Regions from separate parts of the Pseudomonas sp. IzPS59 genome, predicted to be linked through region 1. Evidence: predicted binding sites of a transcription regulator. Region 1 holds the regulator's gene; each other region holds the start of a gene.
The links. Region 1 encodes sigma-54, which starts transcription at its own class of promoters, with help from an activator protein. Its sites were predicted from a motif close to ANTGGCATNNANNTTGCTNT; they were not measured.
Positions count from the first base shown of each region.

Region 1 (4,743 bases):
GCAACTGATACAGGTTCAGATTGGTGGTATTGACCTTCAGGTCGGCCAGATCGGCGATCGGGCCCAGCAGGGCGGTTTCATCGTTGATGGCTTCAGCCAGCGAGCGGTTGGCACTGCTCAGCGGGTGACGACGACGGGTTTCCGAGAAGCGCTTGAGCAGGGTTTCTTCATCGGCATCCAGATACAGGACGTCGCACTGGATATGTCGGCTGCGGACTTCCTCAAGCAACTCCGGAAAACGCGAAAGGTGGCTTGGCAGGTTGCGCGCATCGATCGATACCGCGACCAGTGGCTGAGACAGTTCCGTATGAATCAGTGCGCGTTCCGCCAGCTCCGGCAGCAGGCCCGCCGGCAGATTGTCGATGCAGTAGTAGCCGTTGTCCTCAAGGACATCCAGGGCCGTGCTTTTGCCCGAGCCGGAGCGGCCACTGACGATGATCAAGCGCATGTTTAGTGCCCGTTTTGCTCGTCCAGGACAACCTGATACAAGGCTTCGTTGGTGGTGGCGCGACGCAGCTTTTCGCGTACTTCCTTGCGATCGAGCATGCTGGCGATCTGGCGCAGCAGTTCCAGGTGTGCATCGGTGGCAGCTTCCGGGACCAGCAGCACGAACAGCAGGTCCACCGGCGCGCCATCGATGGCATCGAAATCGATAGGTGCTTCAAGGTGCATCAAGGCGCTGATGGGCGATTCACAGCCCTTGAGGCGGCAATGGGGAATGGCGATGCCGTTGCCAAAACCGGTCGAACCGAGTTTTTCACGGGCAATCAGCGCCTCGAAGACATCTTGCATCTCCAGATCCGGTTTTTCCCGGGCGATCAGGTTGGCAATTTGTTCGAGGGCTTTCTTTTTACTGCCGCCCGGCACGTTCACCAGGGAACGGCCGGGGGTCAGGATGCTTTCAAGTCGGATCATGGGGGTGGGGGTTATCGACCGGTAGCGCCCTGAAGCAGGCTCTGGGTCTTTTCCTTATGCTTTTTGAGTTGTTTATCAAGCTTGTCGGTCAGCGCGTCGATCGCTGCGTACATGTCGGTATGTTCCGCGTTTGCGACGACCTCGTTGCCGGGAATATGCAGCGTGGCTTCGATTTTCTGTTTCAGCTTTTCGACGCACATCGTGACTTGCACGTTGGTGATCTTGTCGAAATGTCCCTCAAGCCTCTTGAGCTTCTGCTCAACGTATTCACGGAGAGGTTGGGTAACTTCCAGTTGGTGTCCACTGATGTTGACTTGCATACAGCTTCTCCTTCGTTGCCAGTGCATAAAGCGGCAGGCCGAAGAGCCTGCCACTGGAACGCTGTAACGTGGCTTACATCAACCGCTTGCGTTCGCTCGAAGGCGCGATCCCGAGGGATTCGCGGTACTTGGCGACGGTGCGGCGAGCCACCTGAATGCCTTGTGCCTCCAGTAAACCAGCGATCTTGCTGTCACTCAACGGCTTTTTCTGATTTTCCGCGGCGACCAGTTTCTTGATGATCGCGCGGATCGCCGTGGATGAGCATTCGCCGCCTTCGGAGGTGCTGACGTGGCTGGAGAAAAAGTATTTCAGTTCATATATGCCCCGGGGGGTATGCATGAATTTCTGCGTGGTCACCCGGGAAATCGTCGACTCGTGCATGCCGACTGCCTCGGCGATGTCATGCAGCACGAGTGGCTTCATCGCTTCGTCGCCGTATTCCAGGAAGCCGCGCTGATGCTCGACGATCTGGGTGGCCACTTTCATAAGGGTTTCGTTGCGGCTCTGCAGGCTCTTGATGAACCAGCGGGCTTCCTGCAACTGATTGCGCATGAAGGTATTGTCGGCGCTGGTGTCGGCGCGACGGACGAAACCGGCGTACTGGGCGTTGACCCGCAGGCGCGGCACCGACTCCTGGTTCAACTCGACCAGCCAGCGCTCGTTGTCCTTGCGCACGATCACGTCAGGCACCACGTATTCGGCTTCGGTGGATTCGATCTGTGAGCCGGGGCGCGGGTTGAGGCTCTGGACCAGTTCGATGACCTGGCGCAGTTCATCTTCCTTGAGCTTCATGCGGCGCATCAGCTGGCTGTAGTCGCGGCTGCCGAGCAGGTCGATGTAATCGGTGACCAGGCGCTTGGCTTCGGCCAGCCAAGGAGTCTTGGCCGACAGCTGGCGCAATTGCAGCAGCAGGCATTCGCCCAGGTTGCGTGCGCCAATGCCGGCGGGTTCGAATTGCTGGATGCGGTGCAGGACCGCTTCGATCTCGTCCAGCTCGATGTCGAGCTCCGGATCGAAGGCGTCGAGAATTTCTTCGAGGGTTTCGTCGAGGTAGCCCTGATTGTTGATGCAATCGATCAGGGTGACGGCAATCAGGCGATCGGTGTCGGACATCGGCGCCAGGTTCAACTGCCACAGCAGGTGGCTTTGCAGGCTTTCACCGGCGGAAGTGCGGGTGGTGAAATCCCACTCGTCGTCATCGTTGCTCGGCAGGCTGCTGGCGCTGGTCTGGTAGACGTCTTCCCAGGCGGTGTCGACAGGCAGTTCGTTGGGGATTCGCTCGTTCCATTCGCCGTCCTCGAGATTGTCGACCGTCGGCGCGGTTTCCTGGTAGGAAGGTTCCTGGATCTCGGTATTGGGCTTCTGTTCGGCGTTGTCGGCCAGCGGGTCGGAATTGTCGAAGTCGTCGCCGTCTTCCTGGCGTTCGAGCATCGGGTTGGATTCCAGAGCCTCCTGAATTTCCTGTTGCAGATCCAGGGTCGACAATTGGAGCAGGCGGATGGCCTGTTGCAGCTGCGGTGTCATCGTCAGCTGCTGGCCCATTCTCAAGACTAGCGATGGTTTCATGGCAGGGGCTTAACACCTTATTCGCCGGCGCTATGCGCCATCCACTACAGGGCGCCGAGGCGCCAAACATAAGCAAATTATATGCCTGAAACTGTCGTGTTTGCCTAGAGCGCTGTAACAATAAAAGCGTATAAAAATGCGCTTCAACGTTACAGCACCCGGACGGCTGGTCGAATGCTGTCGCGCTTACAGGCGGAACTCGTGACCCAGATACACTTCCTTCACCAGATCGTTGGCGAGGATGGTCGCGGAGTCGCCTTCGGCGATCAGTTGGCCGTCATTGACGATGTAGGCCGTTTCGCAGATATCCAGCGTCTCGCGGACGTTGTGGTCGGTGATCAGCACACCGATGCCCTTGGCCTTGAGATGGTGAATGATCTGCTTGATGTCGCCCACGGAGATCGGGTCGACACCGGCGAACGGTTCGTCGAGCAGGATGAATTTCGGTGCGGTGGCCAGTGCGCGGGCGATTTCCACCCGGCGACGCTCGCCACCGGACAGGCTCATGCCGAGGTTATCGCGGATATGGCTGATGTGGAATTCCTGCAGCAGGCTCTCCAGCTCCTTGCGACGGCCGGCCTTGTCGAGCTCCTGGCGGGTTTCGAGGATGGCCATGATGTTGTCGGCTACCGACAGTTTGCGGAAGATCGAGGCTTCCTGCGGCAGATAGCCGATACCGGCCTTGGCGCGGCCGTGCATCGGCTGGTGGCTGACGTCCAGGTCGTCGATCAGCACACGGCCCTGATCGGCCTGCACCAGGCCGACGATCATGTAGAAGCAGGTGGTCTTGCCGGCGCCGTTGGGGCCGAGCAGGCCCACGATCTGGCCGCTGTCGATCGACAGGCTGACGTCACGCACGACCTGGCGGCTTTTATAGGCCTTGGCCAGGTGCTGAGCTTTCAGGGTTGCCATTACTGGGTTTTCTCGTCGGTTTTCTTCTTCGGCTGGATCACCATGTCGATGCGCGGACGCGCTTCGGTGACCTTGTTGCCGGTAGCGCGACCGGCGCTGGCGAGTTTTTTCACCGTGTCATAGACGATCTTCTCGCCCTGAGTGGTGTTGTTGTCCTTGTCGACGACCTTGGCCTTGTCGATCAGTACGACGCGGTTTTGCTGCGCGTGGTACTGAATGGTCACGCCCCAGCCCTGGACGGGTTTGGTGTCGCCAGCGGTTTGCAGTTGTTCGAAATAGGCCAGGTTGCCTACCGAAGTCACCACGTCGATCTCGCCGGCCGGGTTGCGCGTCAGCGTTACGGTGTCGCCTTTGACGATCATCGAACCCTGGGTGATGATCACGGCGCCCTTGTAAGTGGCAACGCCATTCTTGTCGTCCAGCTGGGCATCGTCGGCCTGAATGCGGATTGGCTGCTCCTGATCGTTCGGCAGAGCCCAGGCGCTCACGCTTCCCAGTGCTGCGCCCAGACTGAGCAAAATAGGGAGGGTTTTAACGAGCCTCATACTGTCCTCTTACGTTCGATAGCAGGTGTATCCTGCTTTCCTTCAAATACGCTTTCATTCCCACGCCGGTCGATACACCGCCAGCGCCGTCGATTCTAACGGGTTGCTGGGTCTGCGCATATTGCTGCTGAGGGAACACCGTCATTCGGGTGCTGGTGATCAGGGTGTCGCGGTTCTTTTCATCGGTGCGCTTGACGCGAACAGAGTCGATCAGTTCGACCTCGGTGCCGCCGGAATTCACTTCACCGCGCTCGCTGGTCACGTGCCACGGGAATTCGGTGCCGCGAAACATGTTCAGGTCGGGCTTGGTGACCAGTGTAATGTCGGTCGCCTTGACGTGCTCGGCCTTGTCGGAGGTCATTTCGTACTGCACCTTGCCGTCTTCCAGGTATTGCAAGGTGTGGGTGTTGGTCGCGTACCAGTCGATCGGGCTCTCTTCTGCCGAGACAGGAGGCTTGTCGAGGAAGCGCTCCGGGCTGATGTT
Region 1 covers NZ_CP062251.1:1,052,428-1,057,170, forward strand. Annotated here, with positions in the region: gene rapZ (RNase adapter RapZ) at 1-448, opposite strand, end outside; gene ptsN (PTS IIA-like nitrogen regulatory protein PtsN) at 451-915, opposite strand; gene hpf (ribosome hibernation-promoting factor, HPF/YfiA family) at 927-1,235, opposite strand; gene IF189_RS04550 (RNA polymerase factor sigma-54) at 1,309-2,802, opposite strand; gene lptB (LPS export ABC transporter ATP-binding protein) at 2,989-3,714, opposite strand; gene lptA (lipopolysaccharide transport periplasmic protein LptA) at 3,714-4,259, opposite strand; gene lptC (LPS export ABC transporter periplasmic protein LptC) at 4,246-4,743, opposite strand, start outside.

Region 2 (4,743 bases), 920 kb from region 1:
CGTAACGGGCGTCAAGCAGGCGCAAAGTGTTGTCCGCCCGTTCGATGAACGTACCCAGGCGAATGAAGCGGAACGCGTCGTTGCGCATGATGGTGCCGTAGGACGCGCCACGGAACAGGTGCGAACGCTCCTTGATCCACTCGCAGAATCGGCTCATGCCATAACGGCTGAGGCCCTGATTGGCGATCCCGCGAATCTCCAGCCAGGTGGCGTTGATGTTCTCCCACATGTCGGCGGTGATCCGCCCACGCACCGCATGGGCACTGGCCCGCGCCGCACCGAGACAGCTGTAGATGCTCGCCGGGTTGGCGGCGTCGAGGGCGAAGAAATGCAGCAATCGCTCGGCATGCAGCTCGCCGTGGCGTTCCAGGTAATCGTCCAGGGTGCCGGTGATCATCAGCGGCATCGCCAGTTCGTGCAGACCGTCGCCACGGCCGTCCTGCGGCATCAGCGACAGCGAATAGCTCACATCCAGCATGCGGGCGAGGTTTTCCGCCCGCTCCAGGTAACGCGACATCCAGTACAGATCCGAGGCAGTTCTACTTAACATGGCAGGCTTCCTTCAATCCTCGACCACCCAGGTGTCCTTGGTTCCGCCGCCCTGGGATGAGTTCACCACCAGAGAGCCTTCACGCAGGGCGACACGGGTCAAACCGCCGGGCACGACCCGGGTTTCGCGACCGGACAATACGAACGGGCGCAGGTCGATATGGCGCGGCGCAATGCCGTTTTCGACAAAGGTCGGACAGGTCGACAGCGACAGCGTCGGTTGCGCGATGTACGCGTGGGGCTTGGCCTTGATCCGCTCGCGGAACACATCGATTTCCGCAGTCGTCGCTGCCGGCCCCACGAGCATTCCGTAACCGCCGGAGCCTTGGGTTTCCTTGACCACCAGATCCGGAAGATTGGCCAGCACATGGGAAAGTTCAGACGGATTGCGGCATTGCCACGTCGGCACGTTCTTCAGGATCGGCTCTTCATCGAGGTAGAAACGGATCATTTCGGTGACGAACGGATACACCGACTTGTCATCCGCCACCCCGGTGCCGATGGCATTGGCCAGCACCACGTTGCCGGAACGATAGGACGACAGCAGCCCCGGCACGCCGAGCATCGAATCCGGGCGGAACGCCAATGGATCAAGAAACGCGTCGTCGAGCCGGCGGTAGATCACGTCCACCGCTTTCGGGCCGTCGGTGGTGCGCATGAAGACCTTGTCGTCGCGCACGAACAGATCGGCGCCCTCGACCAGCTCCACGCCCATTTCCCGCGCCAGAAACGCATGCTCGAAAAACGCGCTGTTGAACCGCCCCGGTGTCAGCACCACCACACTCGGGTCGTCGATCGGACTTGAGCTTTTCAGGGTGTCGAGCAGAAGGTTCGGGTAATGGTCGATCGGAGCGATGCGCTGGGCCGCGAACAGCTCGGGGAACAGGCGCATCATCATCTTGCGGTCTTCGAGCATGTAGCTCACGCCGCTGGGCGTGCGCAGATTGTCCTCGAGCACGTAATAGGTGCCGTCGCCGTCGCGCACCAGATCGACGCCGGAGATGTGCGAATAGATATCGCGGTGCAGATCCAGGCCCTGCATTGCCAACTGGTATTGCTCGTTGGCCAGCACCTGCTCGGCGGGGATGATCCCGGCCTTGATGATTCGTTGCTCGTGGTAAAGGTCGGCGAGGAACATGTTCAACGCCTTGACCCGCTGGATGCAGCCGCACTCGACGATCCGCCATTCGCTGGCGGGAATGCTGCGCGGAATGGTGTCGAAGGGAATCAGGCGTTCTGTCCCTTGCTCGTCCCCGTAGAGCGTGAAAGTGATCCCGGCACGATGGAACAGCAGATCGGCCTCGCGTCGCCGCTGGGCCAGCAGTTCGTCAGGCGTGTCCGCCAGCCAGCGGGCAAACTCCCGGTAATGCGGGCGGACCTGGCCGCCGGCATCGTACATTTCATCAAAATAGGTGCGGATCATGCCGTACTCCTTGTCACCCCGGACCTACAGGCCTTCGCAAGGCCCGTGCCATCGGCATAAACGCTTTGATTTCAATCGGTTGGATATTCACGCCACACGCACCGCACCATTCCTGTGCGGCAAATGCCCCAACCTGATCGCCCCCGCTTCATTGCGACGCAGTCCTGTCGCCTATCACCAGCATAGTCAGAGTTGATTTCACTGCCCGGCGCCGGCTGCGGATAATCCGCACATCCGCTGCAAAACGTCCCTGACGAAGCACGCAGCCCAACTGACATGGCTTGCCCCGGCAGCCCTCCCGGCCGTAACCCTGACCGGTTTCCTCTCCTTCCGGTCTTCCCTTTCAGCCACCTCTCCTGGTGGCTTTTTTTTGCGCCGGATTCTTGTTTCAGGGTTTTGCCGTGCATTGTTCAAGGTGCAGAAACGACAACGGCCGACCCGAAGGTCAGCCGTTGCTCGACGTGTTGCGAGGGTGATCAGTTCAAACGATGACGGTTGCGCACCTCCTGCTTCACGCCCCAGCCTTCGATGATGCCGCCCAGAGGCTCGACCACTGCCGAAAAGCCCTGTTCGAAATCGCCGATGTCGTCGTAGGTTGCGTACATCACCTTGCTCAATTCCAGGGACCACGCGCCGTCGTCGCGCGCACTGACCTGGGCATTGATGGATTCACCGCGAAACTTGCCTGCCGCCCTGCGCGCCCGCTCCTCGTCCGGGAAAATGGCGTAGAACTCGATGGGATGGAATCGGGAAAAATCAAAACCGCCTTCTTTCATGCGGCGCAGCACGTTGCTGCTGATGTCTTCTTGATAGGCTGTGCTCATGAACGTCCCCCTCGCATAGATGGATAGACTTTCCGTATTCCCTGCGCATGGCCGAACGGCTCAGGCGTTACGGCAACCGTGTTGCCGACGGGAAACAAGCATGTAGCTGACAAGACCAGACCTTAGCGATCCGTTCGCTGATCTCGCTTGCAGAGTAGCCCCAAGATAGAGCCGCTGCCAAGGCCTGGTGCGTTACTGACAAGAAGATTTTCAGATGGGTGTGATGCTGCGGATTTCAATGCTGTTCTGGGTTTTCAGGCTTTTGGCGCCTGCATCGGAGGTGCGCCCTTCCAGATCGTTCAGATCCAGTGCGGCGGCGACAGGAAGGAGTCGTTCCTTGATCAGTCGTGCGGCCTCATCATCGCTGGGGCATTCCGCACGCTCGAAGACTTCATCGACAATTTCACCGTGATCATCCACGAAAGTGACTTTCCACTTTTGCATTGGAGCCTCCTCGAACAAACCCGCAAATGGGCTTACATCTATCTCGACTTTTGTCAGGATTGATCGTTCAAAAGCTTTACACCGATGAAACATGAAAAACCTTTCATCTACGGGAGCGAATCGCCCCGCTCCCGCAGATGACGACCGATTGATCAGTCGTTGCTTGGCTTGTTCACCGCTTGCAGCACGTATTGCGGCAAGGCGAAGGCGCCGATGTGGATTTCCGGGTTGTAGTAACGGGTGACGATGCCGCTGCCGATGAAGCGCTGTTGCAGGACTTCACGGCTCAGCTTGCGGTAGGCCGGGTTGGTCGAGCCCCAGGCGAAGGTCATCGAACCGCCGATGTAGGTCGGCACGGCCGCCTGGTAGAAGTGCCAGTCCGGGAACAGGCTGCGCAGGCGACCGGCGGTGGTCTTCACTTCGTCGATCTGCATGAACGGCGTGCCGTTCTGGGTCACGAGGATGCCGCCCTCGTTCAGGCAGCGGTGGCAGGCCTGATAGAAGTTTTCCGAGAACAGCACTTCGCCCGGGCCGATCGGGTCGGTGGAGTCGGAAATGATCACGTCGAATTTTTCAGTGGTGGTGGCGACGAAACGCATGCCGTCGTCGATCACCAGGTTCAGACGTGGATCGTCGTAGGCGCCCTTGGAGTGGTTCGGCAGGAACTCCTTGCACATGTCGACCACGGTGCCGTCGATCTCGACCATGGTGATGTGCTCGACGCTGGCGTGCTTGGTCACTTCGCGCAGCATGCCGCCGTCGCCGCCGCCGATGATCAGCACGCGCTTGGCGGTGCCATGGGCGAGGATCGGCACATGGGTGAGCATTTCGTGATAGATGAATTCATCGGCTTCGGTGGTCTGGATCACGCCGTCCAGCGCCATCACCCGGCCCATGCGCGGGTTCTGGAAGATCACCAGATGCTGGTGCTCGGTGCGCACTTCGTGCAGCAGTTTTTCCATGCGAAAACGCTGGCCGTAGCCTTCGTAGAGGGTTTCCAGGTATTCGCTGGTCTTGGTGACGGTCATGGTGAAGTGCTCCGATGAATGCGCGGGCGCCAATCGTCAGGTTCGATTGCCCGGGAAAGGCGCGCATTCTACGTTGCCGAAGATGACAGGTCGAACCTCAGTTCATCGGCCCCGCGCAATCCATGGTGCGAACGGTCAGATCCGCACATTGCCCCGCGGCCCGGCAATCGCCCAGATGATCAGGCCCAATACCGGCAGGAGGATGATCAACAGCACCCAGAGGATTTTCATCCCGGTCTCGGCGCCGCTTTTCAGCACGTTGATGATTGCCCAGATGTCGAGGGCAAGGATGATCAGGCCGATCAGGCCGTTGAACGTGGAACCCATGGTGTCGCTCCAGAATAGTGGCATGCACTTTTAGGATAGACGGTCGCGCGCAGGGTTCCCTTTTATTGCGTTCAGACGTGAACGGCGACCTTCAAGGCTTCCAGCGACGGCGCGGCGGCGATGCCGACTTCGGCACACAGCTCCAGCA
Region 2 covers NZ_CP062251.1:1,971,082-1,975,824, reverse strand. Annotated here, with positions in the region: gene IF189_RS09005 (alpha-E domain-containing protein) at 1-550, opposite strand, end outside; gene IF189_RS09000 (circularly permuted type 2 ATP-grasp protein) at 563-1,972, opposite strand; gene IF189_RS08995 (ribonuclease E inhibitor RraB) at 2,449-2,796, opposite strand; gene IF189_RS08990 (hypothetical protein) at 3,007-3,240, opposite strand; gene speE (polyamine aminopropyltransferase) at 3,393-4,268, opposite strand; gene IF189_RS08980 (PLDc N-terminal domain-containing protein) at 4,404-4,595, opposite strand; gene IF189_RS08975 (hypothetical protein) at 4,667-4,743, opposite strand, start outside.
Region 2: IF189_RS09000 (circularly permuted type 2 ATP-grasp protein) is a predicted target of sigma-54. The motif match lies at 2,006-2,025, and genes of this name have one in related genera.

Region 3 (4,743 bases), 670 kb from region 1:
GATGCCGAACTGCGAGAGCATGTTGTTGAAGGTCTGCAGGGTGAACGGGGTTTGCGTCGTCTGGTCACCGGTGCCGTTAAGCCCGACCACCAGGCCGTAGCCGATCAACTGGTTGGAACGCACGCCGGAAATGCTGGCGATATCTTTCAGCCGCTCGGCTTGTGCGTTGAAGGCCGCCGACAACAAAACGGCAGCCACCATGAGGCTCTTGAAATTCAACTTGGCCACCTAGAAAGGGAACAGCGGGCTGAGGAAGAAACGGTCGAACCAGCCTGGCTGACTCGCATCGGCGAACGAACCGGTGCCCGAGTAGGTGATGCGCGCATCGGCGACCCGGGTCGACGACACGGTGTTGTCGGTGGCGATGTCATCGGCGCGTACGAGGCCGGCGATCCGCACCAGTTCATCACCGGTGTTGAGAGTCATCCACTTCTCGCCACGCACGGCGATGATGCCGTTCGGCAACACGTCGGCGACGGTCACGGTGATCGAGCCGGTCAGGGTGTTGCCCTGGGCCGCCTTGCTGTCACCCTTGGTCGCGCGGTCGCCGCTGTAGCCGACGTCCAGGCTCAGATCGTTACCGCCCAACGGATTGTTGGTGGTGCCACTGCCGCCGAACAGCGAAGTCAGGCCGATGCCGGTCTTGCTGTTCTTGGCCACTTGCGAGTTGGCGTTCTTGCTGGCCTGGGTCTTCTCGTTCAGGGTGATGGTGATGATGTCACCGACCCGGAACGCCTTGCGGTCGCTGTACAGGTTCTGTTCGAAACCGGCCTGATAGATCGAGCCGTTGTTGGCGGCCGCCGGCAACGGCGTACGCGGCAATACCGGGGCGTAGTAAGGGTCATTGGGCTTGGGCGTCGGAGCGACGCAGCCCGCGAGCGAGACGACCCCACCCAATGCCAGAACAGATACGAAGCGTTTCATGACCCTTACCTCACGGTGTTGCAGGCGGCATCATGGCCGCCTCATAGACTTGATTACAGATTCTGCGTTACGAACGAGAGCATCTGGTCGGCGGTGGAGATCACCTTGGAGTTCATCTCGTAAGCGCGCTGGGTGGTGATCATGTTGACCATCTCTTCCACGGTGCTGACGTTGGAGGTTTCCAGGGTGTTCTGCAGGGTGGTGCCGAAACCGTTCAGGCCCGGAGTACCGACTTGCGGCGCGCCGGAAGCGGCGGTTTCCAGGAACAGGTTGTTGCCCACGGCCTGCAGGCCGGCCGGGTTGATGAAGTCGGCGGTCTGCAGGTTACCGATCACTTGGGACGCGGCGTTGCCGGCAACGGTGATCGACACGGTGCCGTCACGGCCGACAGTGAAGGTCTGGGCGTTGTTCGGGATGACAATCGCCGGCTCCAGCGCGAAACCGCTGGCGTTGACGATCTGGCCATTGGAGTCGAGGTGGAAAGTACCGTCACGGGTGTAGGACGTGGTGCCGTCCGGCTGCAGGATCTGGAAGAAACCACGGCCGTCGATGGCCATGTCCAGCGGCTGCTCGGTGGTTTGCAGGCTGCCGGCGGTGAAGTTTTTCTGGGTGCCGACGATGCGCACACCGGTACCCACTTGCAGACCCGACGGCAGTTCGCTGTCCTGGGTCGACTGGGCGCCTGGCTGACGCTTGATCTGATACAGCAGGTCCTGGAACTCGGCGCGGTCACGTTTGAAACCCGTGGTCGACACGTTGGCCAGGTTGTTGGAAATGGTGGTCAGGTTGGTGTCCTGGGCGGACAGACCGGTTTTGGCAACCCATAGAGCCGGAAGCATTCGATTCTCCTCGTGCGCCTGTTTTACGGCGCGACGTTCTGATAATTAGCTGATCTGCAAGACCCGAGCCATGGCCTGGTCGTCGTCTTTGGCGGTGTTCATCATCTTGACGTGCAACTCGAACTGCTTGGCCAGGGCCAGCACCGAGGTCATCTCTTCCACGGCATTGACGTTGCTCGACTCCAGGAAACCCGACACCAGCTTGACGTTGGCATCGGCCGGCGCAGGTTGGCCGTCCTTGGTGTAGATCGAACCGTCCAGGCCCTTGTTCATGTTCTTGATGTCCGGGTTGACCAGTTTGATCCGGTCGACTTCGGCCATGACGCGCGGGCCTTCGCCCATCGCACGGATACTGATGGTGCCGTCTTCGCCGACTTCCACTTGCTGCTCCGGCGGAATGGCAATCGGACCGCCATTGCCCAGCACCGGCATGCCGTTGCCGGCACGCAGCACGCCAAGGGCGTCGATATTCAGGCTGCCGGTGCGCACGTAGCTTTCGCCGCCGTTGGGGTTCTGCACGGCAATGAAGCCGTTGCCGCTGACGGCCACGTCGAGGTCACGCCCGGTCTGCACCAGGGAGCCCGGAGTGAAATCGGTGGCAGGCCGTTCGCTCATGGCAAACGCACGCGCCGGAAAGCTGTCACCGAACACCGGCATCGAACGCGCCTGCTCCAGGTCGCGCTGAAAACCATTGGTGGAGATGTTCGCCAGGTTGTTGGCATGAGCCTTTTGCGCCAGTGCGTTCTGGCTGGCGCCGGTCATTGCCACATAAAGGTACTTGTCCACACTCTTTCCTCTGCATGCCGGACGTTTGCCGCCCACCGCTGTACTGCTGAGCCACAAGCAATTTGCAGACCAACTTTTTTCTGACAGCCAGGAAGCCGATAAACAAAGGACTTGAGGGGTTTTGCGGGAAAGAAGGAAATGTATCGAAGACGAAAAACCGGCGGTGTCATGCCGCTTCGCGGCAATCAACCAGGCCGGTCGGGATCACTCGGACGCGTCTTTGCCGACTTCGTATTCACGCAACTTGTTGGCAATGGTCGTATGGGAAACCCCAAGCCGCTTACCCAGTTGCCGACTGCTCGGGTGCTCGGAATACAAACGCTCCAGCACCGCTTTCTCGAAGCGCCCGACAATCTCGTCCAGCCCGCCTTCGAGGGAGAAATCGCCAAGCGGCTGACGCACACCATAGTCCGGCAGACGAATATGCTCGGCCTTGACCGTCCCGCCATCGCACAGCGAAACCGCCTGAAACAGCACGTTCTCAAGTTGCCGCACGTTGCCCGGCCAGTGGTAGTGGCTGAGCCGGTCCATCGCCGCTGGTGCCAGTTTCGGCAGCGGGCAACCGATCTGCCGGCTGGCCTGATCGAGGAAGTGCTCCACCAGCGGCGTCAAACCGTCGAGGCATTCGCGCAATGGCGGAATGTGCAGGGAAAGCACGTTGAGGCGGTGATACAAATCCTGGCGGAATTCCCCCCTCGCACACAGCTCCGACAGATCCACCTGAGTGGCGCAGATGACCCGCACATCCAGATAAACCTCTTCATCACTGCCCACCCGCCGGAAGCAACCATCCTGCAGGAAGCGCAGCAATTTCACCTGCAAGCGCGGGCTCATTTCGCCGACACCATCGAGGAACAGCGTGCCGCCCGCCGTCAGTTCCAGCAGCCCGAGCTTGCCTTCCGCCCGCGCACCCTCGAAGGCACCGGGGCCGTAGCCGAACAGCTCGGTCTCGGCCATCGACTCCGGCAGCCCCGCACAGTTGAGCGCCATCAACGGCGACTGGCCGCGCGGGCTCGCCAGGTGACAGGCCCGCGCCAGCAACTCCTTGCCGGTGCCGGTTTCGCCTTCTATCAATAGCGGCGCATCCAGTGGCGCCATGCGCCGGGCTTCGCGCACCACCGCCGCCATCACTTTCGAGCTCTGAAAAATGCTGTCGAAGCCACGCAACTCCTGCTTGCGCACGTTATAGATGCGCTCGCCGACCCGGTCCGCCCGGTGCAGCGTCAATACCGCACCGGCCATGGCCTCGCTGTCATCGTGCTCCGACTGGAGGGGAGCGATGTCGGCCAGAAAGATGTCGCCCTTGACCTTGACCCGCATGCCGTTGATTCGCGACTTGTTGGCGCGCACCAGTTCCGGCAGGTCGAAATCCTCGGCGTAACGCGACAGCGGAATCCCCGGCACCTCGTCCACCCGCACGCCGAGCAACTGCGCCGCCGCCCGGTTCGCCGCAACAATGGAGCCGCCCATGTCAATCGACAGCACCGGAAACTCCAGCGCACCGAGCAATGCATTCAGCTCCATGTGCCGGCGTTCGCTGGGCATCAGCCCTACCCGCTTCACACCAAACACCCCGGCGATGGCTTCGAACTTCGGCCGCAACGCCTGGAACTGCAGGTTGATCAGGTTCGGGCAATGCAGATAGATCGCGTTGCCGTGCTCACCGCCGACCTCGCCGCGGGCGACGTTGATCCCGTACTCCACCAGCAGATTGAGAATGTCGCGCAGGATGCCGATGCGGTTCTGGCAGTGGACTTTGATACGCATATAAAGGACCGAAACAGGTAAAGGGGCGGATTTTTCTGTGCCGCCCACAAGATAGTCGTCAAGATTATGTGACAGACACAGGTCGTTTCAAACCCGCGAATCACCGCAATCACGACTTATCGCACAAAGCGTAACGATAATTTTACGATTTAAAGAGACTTTTCCTACCCGACGGTTCTTCAACCTGCTGCAACACGGCACGCTCTGGGGTATTTCTCAGTCCATAGCAGGACATAACAAGAACGAATTCCCCTCGCAGGAGAGCAGTATGAAGCAGACGCAATACGTGGCCCGCGAGCCCGATGCGCAAGGTTTTATCGACTACCCCGCCGAAGAACACGCGGTGTGGAACACGCTGATCACCCGCCAGCTGAAAGTGATCGAGGGTCGGGCGTGCCAGGAATACCTGGACGGTATCGAAAAACTC
Region 3 covers NZ_CP062251.1:1,717,698-1,722,440, reverse strand. Annotated here, with positions in the region: gene IF189_RS07805 (flagellar basal body P-ring protein FlgI) at 1-201, opposite strand, end outside; gene flgH (flagellar basal body L-ring protein FlgH) at 229-924, opposite strand; gene flgG (flagellar basal-body rod protein FlgG) at 978-1,763, opposite strand; gene IF189_RS07790 (flagellar basal body rod protein FlgF) at 1,809-2,549, opposite strand; gene IF189_RS07785 (sigma-54-dependent transcriptional regulator) at 2,754-4,316, opposite strand; gene phhA (phenylalanine 4-monooxygenase) at 4,585-4,743, shown strand, end outside.
Region 3: IF189_RS07790 (flagellar basal body rod protein FlgF) is a predicted target of sigma-54. The motif match lies at 2,604-2,623, and genes of this name have one in related genera.